4 regions of the Ancylobacter sp. GW821-FHT10E12 genome follow, and region 1 is predicted to be linked to each of the others. Evidence: predicted binding sites of a transcription regulator. Region 1 holds the regulator's gene; each other region holds the start of a gene.
What was found. The regulator PhoB, encoded in region 1, activates phosphate uptake and scavenging genes when phosphate is short. The targets are predictions, from matches to a motif close to TGTCATNNANCTGTCAT.

Region 1 (2,199 bases):
AGGCCGAACAGCTGGTCGCCGATTCCGTGCAGGCGCTGGTGAAGCGCGACACCGAGCTCGCCCAGAAGGTGATCGTGCTCGACGGCCCGATCGACCTCTTGCAGCGCGAGATCGAGGAAAAGGCGATCCTCACCATCGCCCGCCGCCAGCCGCTGGCCGGCGACCTGCGCGAAATCGTCGCCGCCATGCGGATCGCCAACGACCTGGAGCGCATCGGCGACCTCGCCAAGAACACCGGCAAGCGCGTGCTGGCGCTTTCCGGCGAGTTCCACCCGCAGAAGCTGGTGCGCGGCGTCGAGCACATGGCGGGCATCGTGTTCGAGCAGCTGAAGATGGTGCTGGACGCCTATGCGAGCCGCGAGGACGCGCGCGCCATCGAGGTCTGGCAGCGCGACGGCGAAGTCGACGTGCTCTACACCTCGCTGTTCCGCGAGCTCCTCACCTACATGATGGAGGATCCGCGCAACATCTCGCTGTGCACGCACCTGCTGTTCTGCGCCAAGAACATCGAGCGCATCGGCGACCACGCCACCAACATCGCCGAGACCGTGCACTACCTCGCGACCGGCCAGTTGCTCACCGACGAGCGGCCCAAGCAGGACACCACCAGCATGACCTCGGTTCCGTTCCCGTCCTGAGCCGGACGGAACGGCAGTCACGCGCAGCTTGCACGGGGAACGCGATGCCGACCAACATTCTCATCGTCGAGGACGAGGAGCCGCTGACCCTGCTCCTGCGCTACAATCTCGAAGCCGAAGGCTATGCGGTGGAGAGCGTCGGGCGGGGCGACGAGGCGGAGACCCGGCTGCGCGAGACGGTGCCGGACCTGCTGCTGCTCGACTGGATGCTGCCGGGCCTGTCCGGCATCGAATTGTGCCGGCGCCTGCGCGCCCGGCCGGAGACCGAGCGCATGCCGATCCTCATGCTCACCGCCCGCGGCGAGGAGACCGAGCGCGTGCGGGGGCTGGCCACCGGCGCCGACGACTACGTGGTGAAACCGTTCTCGGTGCCCGAGCTGGTGGCGCGGGTGCGGGCGCTGCTGCGCCGGGCCAAGCCGGACCACGTCTCGACGCTGCTGCGCGCCGGCGACATCGAGCTCGACCGCGAGACCAAGCGGGTGCACCGTTCCGGCCGCGAGCTGCATCTCGGGCCGACCGAGTTCCGGCTCTTGGAATTCCTCATGCAGTCGCCCGGCCGGGTCTATTCGCGCGAGCAGCTGCTCGACGGCGTGTGGGGCCAGGACGTCTATATCGACGAGCGCACGGTGGACGTGCATGTCGGCCGCCTGCGCAAGGCGCTGAACCGTCCGCGCCAGCCCGACCCGATCCGCACCGTGCGCGGCTCCGGCTACTCGTTCAACGAGATGTTCGCCCGCGCGCATTGAGCGCGGCCGGCGACAACAGGCGCCGGCGACCTCCACGATATGGCGTGTCGGCGCATCCGGGGGGGCGTCGCGCGGCCATGGCGCCGGTCCGTCGCCGCGATCTTGGGCATGCCGCTTTTCTACCCCTGCGTCGTCGACAGGCGCCCGGCATGTCCGCATAGTGTCGCCCTCACGGCGCCCAGGCGCTTCGGCGGACCGACTGTCATGGCAGCGCAAGACCAAGATCACGAACACGACCACGATCACGACCACGATCACGACCACGACCACGATCACGGCGACCATCCCCACGATCCTCACGACCATTTCCACCGCATCCATTCCGAGCCCGCCGATGCGCTGCTGACCTCGATCGCCGACATCGAGATCAGCGCCCGCGTCAAGGCGCTGGAGGAACTGCTCACCCGGAAGGGTCTGGTCGATCCCGCCGCGCTCGACGCGGTGGTCGATCTCTACGAGAACCGCATCGGCCCGAGGAACGGCGCCAGGGTCGTCGCCCGCGCCTGGACCGACCCGGCCTATCGGGCCTGGCTGTTCGAGGACGCCAATGCCGCCATCGCCGATCTCGGCTTCACCGGCGCGCAGGGCGAGAACATGGTGGCGTTGGAAAACACCGCCGAGGTGCACAATGTCGTCGTCTGCACCCTGTGCTCCTGCTACCCGTGGCCGGTGCTCGGCCTGCCGCCGGTCTGGTACAAGAGCATGCCCTATCGCACCCGCATCGTGCGCGATCCGCGCCCGGTGCTGGCCGAATTCGGCACGCGGCTGCCCGACGGCATGGAAATCCGCGTCTGGGACAGCAATTCGGAAATCCG
Region 2 (2,199 bases), on a different contig from region 1:
CTTGTCGATCGAGGCGCCCTCGACCATCAGCACGAAGCCCTCGGGGTTCTTCGACAGCGAGTTCAGCGCCACCTTGGTCATGTCGACGAGGCCGGGCTGGTCGGGGAACTTCGACACCGTGCCCTTCTTGAGCTGCATGCGGTCGAGCGCGGTGTCCATGTTGCCGGGGTGGAACACGCCGAAGATCTTGCCGGAGTTCGACATCGAGGCGGCGTCCAGCTCGGCCTTGGTGGTGGCGATCTGGTAGCCGTCCTGCTTGAACAGCTCGACGAAGTTCTTCTCGTCCTTGCGCTTGGAGCCGGCGGTGCTCTTCGGGATGAAGTAGGCGCCGCCGCCGCCGAGCACCACGTCCGGGCGGACATTGTAGAGCATCTCGGCGATCTCGGCCTTGTCGGAGCGCCGGCGGGTATGGGCGACCACCGCCGCCGGGGTGGCGTCCTGCAGTTCGGCGGTGGAGATGATGCCGAGCGACTTGGAGCCGGTGCGGCGCACCGCCTCGCCCAGCGTCTCCACCTTCGGGTCGTCGAGGCTGTCCTTGGTGCGGTCGGCATAGACGCCGATGGCGTTGATCGCGCTCTTGTGGCCGGTCATGTAGGCCGACATCGAATTGGCGCTGTCCACCGCGATCGAATCGGTCGACGAGGTGCCGATGAACGCCATGCGGTCGAGGCCGTCCATGTTCAGGCGGCCATTGGCCTTACCCTCGGTCACGCCCTTGGACATGATGCGGGCGGCGGTGCGGTGGGCGACCGACAGGCCGTCGCCGAGCACGAAGATCACGTTCTTCACCTTCGGCGTCGCCGGGGTGCCGAACACCTCCCAGGTCACCGACTTGGTCTTGCCGGCGGCGCTGGCCTCGACCTTGTAGGTCCCCGGCGTCGCGATGGAGACGGCGCGCAGCACCAGCGCCGAGGCCTCGACGCCCGGCTCCTTCTCGACGAAGGTCGCGTCCTTGCCGAGCAGCTTGGCGTAATCCTCGCCGTTGATGGTGACCTTCACCTCGTCCGGCTTCACCACGCCGTCGAACTCCACCTTGAAGTCGAACGGCGCGCCCTGGAGGATGGTGGCGCGATCGATCGGGTAGACGGCGTCGGCAGCAGCCGTGCCCGAGAGCACGGTGCCGGAGAGCAGGGCAAGGCTGGCCGCGGCCAGCAGGCGGGCTGTCGGCAAGGATGTGCGCATCGAGGGATCTCCGCTTCGGACAGGCGGCGGGGGCCGCGGATCGGAAAAACCCTCTAGGCACCTTCCATGTCGCGCGGGTGACAATCGCCGGCGTCGCGATCATTTAGCCGGCTCTTCTATCGCGCCGAGCGCCCCGCTCCGGCGGCGAACGCCTCCGTCCGTGCGCGGTTCAGCGCGAACCATTGCAGCGCCGCCAGCACGAACACATTGCCGATCCGCCCCGGCGAGGGCTCGGTGAGCGCCGCCAGCGCCTCGCCGACCGGCAGCAGGAACGGGCGCGTGTGCTCGCTCTCGCCCGGCTCGCCGGCCTCTTCCGGCACCCGCGTGCTATCGACCAGCGCCAGGAACAGCTCGGCATGCTCGTCGGTGACGCCCGGCGTCGGCATGAAGGCCAGCATCGGCAGCAGCGCGGAAGGCTCCACCCCGAGCTCCTCGCGGCATTCGCGCCGCGCGGCGAATTGGGCCGTCTCGCCTTCCTCGATCCGCCCGGCGGCGATCTCGGTGAGCTCGCCGCGCCCGGTCGCCAGATGCGCGGCGAGGCGGAACTGGCGGATCAGCACGAACACATCCGCCGCCGGGTCCCAGGCCAGCGCCGCCACCACCGGCCCGACACGCAATATGTCGCGCGTCTGGGTCAGCGGTTGCCCGCCCGCGCCCGGCAGCGTCACGGTGAAGCGGTCATAGGGGCGGAAGCCGTCGCCGATCGACACCGGGCCTTCGAGCGTCACCGGCACCGCGTGGTCGCCCAGTCCCCCGCCCGGTCCCGCGCGCCCGGCCCCGCTCACGCCGTCGCCTCGGGCGCCGCCCCCGAGGTCGTCCCCGAGGCCGCCCCCAAAGTCACTCCCAAAGCCGCCTCGTCCGCCGGCGGCACCTCCTCCAGGTGGAAGGCGGCGGCGAACAGCGCCCGCGTATAGGCGCTCTTGGGGTTGGCGAACATCTCGGCCGCCGCGCCTTCCTCCACCACCACGCCCTGCTTCATCACCACGAGCCGCGAGGCCAGCGCCGCCACCACCTTCA
Region 3 (2,199 bases), on a different contig from region 1:
TCGCCCGCGAGGCCGACATGCAGAGCCAGAGCACGCCGGACAGGAATCCGCTGCTGCGGGTGACCGGCGGCGCCGGCGCGCGGCGCAACGGCTACATCCTGTCGCCGGAGGGCGTGCATGTCGGGCTGACGGCCGAGAACACGCGCGGCGGTTTCCGCTTCCTGAAGCTCGATCGCCAGGCCGATCGCTCCGACTGGGCGGCGACGCCGGCCTGCATCGCGCTGAACGACGCCATCCCGCCGGCCTGCGGGACGCTGCTGGTCGATACCGGCGTGTCGGTGATGTACATGACCGTCCCCGCCGCGCAGGCGGCCGGCGCGACGGGCTCGCTGCCGCCGGGCACGCAGGTGGCGGTGAGCGTCGGGACGGGGGAGGCGGCGTTCGAGCTCTACCGCTTCGCGGTGGGCGGGGGTTCGCCGCTGGCACCGGAGGCCATCCATCTGCGCGTCGCCGACCGGCCCTTCGTCAATACCGGCTTCCACCTGCTGAACGGCTATGACGTCCTCTACGATGCCGATGGCGGCTATGTCGGGTTCCGGCGGCGCTGACGGCCGGTCCGCGCGATGGCGCGGCCCGTTTCAGAACTGGGCGATGACGAAGGCGGCGAACAGGATGAAGGCGGCGAACAGGTCGCTGATCATGGCCATGTTCTCGCGGAAGGTGCGGTGCGGCCGGCGCAGATGGTTCAGGCCGGCGAGGCCGAGAAACGCGCCGCCGACATAGGCGACCGGAAACACCCAGCTGGAGATCAGCAGCGACAGCAGGCCGGCGGTGCCGATGGCGAGATTGGCGAAGCCGAGCTCCTGCACCAGCACATGCGCGCGGGTGTCGTCGACCCCGAGGATGGAGGCGGCGGTGAAGCCCGGCTTGAACAGCTGCGTCAGGCCGGCGAGCAGCAGCCGCACCCCCACCGCCCAGAACACGAACCACTTGCTGGCGATGATGAAAAAGCCGGCCACCGATCCCGCGCTCGCCAGTTCCGAGGCGATGGAGACGACGGGCAGGATGACCATGGTGAGCAGCAGCGTGGCGAGATAGAGCATGGCGGGAGCACAGCCGATCGATGCGGGGGGAGGGGGGAGCGGGACACATGACGTTGAGGAATGTCATACAAGTGTAACGCACCATTCATCCCGACGTCATCTGCCGCCGCTACGCCCTCGTCGACCCCGATGGGCGAAGAGGGACACCGAATGGCGGCGGCGCTCGAAATCGACCATGTCAGCAAGACCTGGGGCTCCATGCGGGCCGTCGACGACGTGTCGCTCCGTATCCAGCCGGGCGAGCGCGTGGCGCTGATCGGTGCCTCCGGCTCCGGCAAGTCGACGCTGATCCGCATCGCCTCGGGGCTGGCACTGGCCGATGCCGGCAGCGGGGCGGTCCGTTCGTTCGGCGTCAGCGTGCAGGACAAGGGCCGGCTCGCGTCCGATGTGCGGAGCGCCCGCCGGCAGATCGGCCTCGTCTTCCAGCAATTCGCCCTGGTCGGCCGACTCACGGTGATGACCAATGTGCTGGTCGGCGCGCTCGGCCGCATGAGCAGCCTGCGTGGCACGCTCGGCCTGTTCAACGCCGACGAGAAGCGCACCGCCCTGGCGGCGCTGGCCGAGGTCGGCATCGCTGCGCACGCCCACAAGAGGGCGCGCGAACTCTCCGGCGGCCAGCAGCAGCGCGTCGCCATCGCCCGCGCGCTGGTGCAGGGCGCCAAGCTGGTGCTCGCCGACGAGCCGATCGCCTCGCTCGACCCGAAATCGGCCAAGCGCGTCATGGACACGCTGGTGACCCTGAGCCGCGACCACGGCATCGCGCTGGTCGTGTCGCTGCACCAGGTGGACTACGCCACCGCTTATTTCGACAGGGTGATCGCCATGAATGCCGGCCGCGTCGTGTTCGACGGCCCGGCCTCGCGCATCACCGGCCCGTTCCTTACCGAGCTCTACGGCGCCAGCGCCGAGGAACTCATCCTGCCGAGCCAATTCGCGGTGCCGACCTCCGGGGCGGCGCTCGAAGCCCATTCGTCCGAAACCGTATCCTGACAGGAGCGACCCCCATGAAGCGTCTCATTGCCGCCGGCCTCGCGCTGGCCGCCCTCGCGAGCGCGCCCGCCCGCGCCGCCGACGAGATCAAGGAGCTCAATTTCGGCTTCATCTCCACCGAGTCCTCCGCCAATCTCGCCAAGAGCTTCGAGCCGCTGCTCGTCGC
Region 4 (2,199 bases), on a different contig from region 1:
GCTTCGAGGGGATTGCCGCCGGCCGGCGCTCCCGTCTGCGCCGGCAGGCCGCCCTGGGTGCCCGCCTGCGACCCGAGGAACTGGTCGAGGAGCCGCTTGGCGTCGAAATTTCCGCTGTTGAACATGTTTCTTCCCGTTCTGATGCCGGCACCCGAGTTAAGCACCGATCATGGCTTCCGCAAGGAAAGCACCGGCGCCGGCGATCATCAGTCGGTGAGCCGCCGGGCGCGTCAGCGCATGACGCGCATCGCCCGCAGCACCCAGTAGACGGCGGCGCCGGTGAGCGCGGACAGCAGGATGGCGAGCCAGAAGCCGCCCACCGTCTGCGCGAAGGGCATGCCCGGCAGGTTCATGCCGAACAGGCCGGCGATCAGCGTCGGCGGCAGAAGGAAGGCGGTGAGGATCGACAGCGCGAACAGGTGCCGGTTGGTCTCGGCGCTCAGCTTGGCGGCGAGCTCGTCCTGCATCAGCCGCGCCCGCTCCTGGATGGCGGTCACTTCCTGGTCGAGCCCCTCGAGGCGCCGACCGAGCCGCGTCACCGCCTCCTCCAGCGGCACCGGCAGCGTGCCGCCGGCCGGGCTCGCCCAGCGGTGGAAGATCAGCCGCAGCGAGGCGAGCTGGCGATGCAGCCGCACCGCCGTGCGCCGCACCGGGCCGAGCCGGGCGCGCTCGCGGCCCGGCCGCTCCTCGATCAGCTCGTCCTCGATGGCGTCGAGCGCCTCGGTCAGCTCCGCCGCCACCTCCGCCACCGCCTCGGCGAAATGCTCGACGATCTGTTCGAGCAGCGCCACCGAATGCGCGAAGCGCCGCCCCTCGCCGATCGACTGCAGGGTACGGGCGATGGCGCCGAGCGCCTCGCGCCGGCCGCTCACCACGAGGTTGCGCGTCATGACGAAGCGCAGCCGGCCGAGCGCCCGCTCGGGGCCGGCGGAATCGCGCAGCAGGTCGGCGAAGACGCCGGCCACCGCGTCTTCCGCCGGCTCCAGCCGCAGATGGTCGTCGGAGGAGAGCAGCAGCGCCCGGCCGGCCGCCGGCAGCAGCGGGCAGGCATCGATCCAGCGTCGCGCTTCCGCGTCGGAAAGGTCGAAATGCAGCCACACCCATCCGCCCGGCTCGGCAAGAGCGGCGGGCATGTCGGTGCCGGACATCTCGGTGCCGGACATCTCGGTGCCGGAGATATCGGCATCGGCGAGGTCGGTCGCCGCCAACGCCGCCGCCTCGCCGGCGACGTCGAAACGATAGGCGAAGGTGAGGCCCGGAAGGGCGGAAGCCGACGACAGCGCCATGGTCGATCCACGCAGGAGCGCACCCCGCCCCGATGGCGCCGTCCGAGCAACCGGCGTGCCAGCGCGGGGCGGTCGCGCGGCCGCCTCGCGCTGGCACGCCGTCGTGTCATGGCGGCGTCGCATTTCTCATGTCGCATCCATTCAACGCTGGCGCCGAAACAATGCTCGCGCCGGCACGGCTCCGGGTCCAGCATGAGCCGAAGATCGCTCTCGTCCGGGCGGAGGCGCCGACATGCAGACATTCTCCGGCCAAAGGTTTTCGGGGTTCCAGCTCATCCGCCGGGCCTTCGGCGGCCACAAGGGCTGGCAGCCGCAATGGCGCACGCCCGAGCCCGAGGCCGAGTACGACGTGATCATCGTCGGCGCCGGCGGCCACGGGCTGGCCTGCGCCTATTATCTCGCCAAGGAGCACGGAATCGCCAATGTCGCGGTGATCGAGCGCGGCTGGCTCGGCGGCGGCAATACCGGGCGCAACACCACCATCGTGCGGTCGAACTACCTGTTCGACGAGAGCGCCGCGCTCTACGAGCACGCGGTGAAGCTGTGGGAGGGCCTGTCGCAGGACCTCAACTACAATGTCATGTATTCGGCCCGCGGCGTGCTGATGCTGGCGCACAACCATCACGACGTGCAGAGCTTCAAGCGCCACGTCCATTCCAACCGGCTCAACGGCGTCGACAATGAATGGCTGAGCGCCGAGGAGTGCAAGGCGTTCTGCCCGCCGCTCAACATCTCCTCGATGCGCTACCCGATCCTCGGCGGCGCCCTGCAGCGGCGCGGCGGTACGGCGCGGCATGACGCGGTGGCCTGGGGCTTCGCCCGCGCCGCGGATTCGCGCGGCGTCGACATCATCCAGAACTGCGAGGTGAAGGCGATCCGCCGCGGCCCCACCGGCGCGGTGGAAGGGGTGGAG

Region 2: the regulator PhoB is predicted to act here: its motif matches at 1,249-1,265, upstream of AC1RU4_RS24855 (alkaline phosphatase).
Region 3: the regulator PhoB is predicted to act here: its motif matches at 1,105-1,121, upstream of phnC (phosphonate ABC transporter ATP-binding protein).
Region 4: the regulator PhoB is predicted to act here: its motif matches at 1,391-1,407, upstream of AC1RU4_RS03120 (CorA family divalent cation transporter).

The regions. Positions count from the first base shown of each region.
Region 1 is NZ_JBXASN010000005.1:34,008-36,206, reverse strand. Features, by position in the region: gene phoU (phosphate signaling complex protein PhoU) at 1-638, shown strand, start outside; gene phoB (phosphate regulon transcriptional regulator PhoB) at 683-1,384, shown strand; gene nthA (nitrile hydratase subunit alpha) at 1,589-2,199, shown strand, end outside.
Region 2 is NZ_JBXASN010000026.1:14,055-16,253, forward strand. Features, by position in the region: gene AC1RU4_RS24855 (alkaline phosphatase) at 1-1,182, opposite strand, end outside; gene AC1RU4_RS24860 (NUDIX domain-containing protein) at 1,299-1,967, opposite strand; gene AC1RU4_RS24865 (ABC transporter ATP-binding protein) at 1,964-2,199, opposite strand, start outside.
Region 3 is NZ_JBXASN010000007.1:286,505-288,703, reverse strand. Features, by position in the region: gene AC1RU4_RS12135 (hypothetical protein) at 1-548, shown strand, start outside; gene AC1RU4_RS12130 (DUF6790 family protein) at 579-1,043, opposite strand; gene phnC (phosphonate ABC transporter ATP-binding protein) at 1,194-2,033, shown strand; gene phnD (phosphonate ABC transporter substrate-binding protein) at 2,048-2,199, shown strand, end outside.
Region 4 is NZ_JBXASN010000002.1:158,808-161,006, reverse strand. Features, by position in the region: gene AC1RU4_RS03125 (tellurite resistance TerB family protein) at 1-125, opposite strand, end outside; gene AC1RU4_RS03120 (CorA family divalent cation transporter) at 231-1,286, opposite strand; gene AC1RU4_RS03115 (sarcosine oxidase subunit beta family protein) at 1,519-2,199, shown strand, end outside.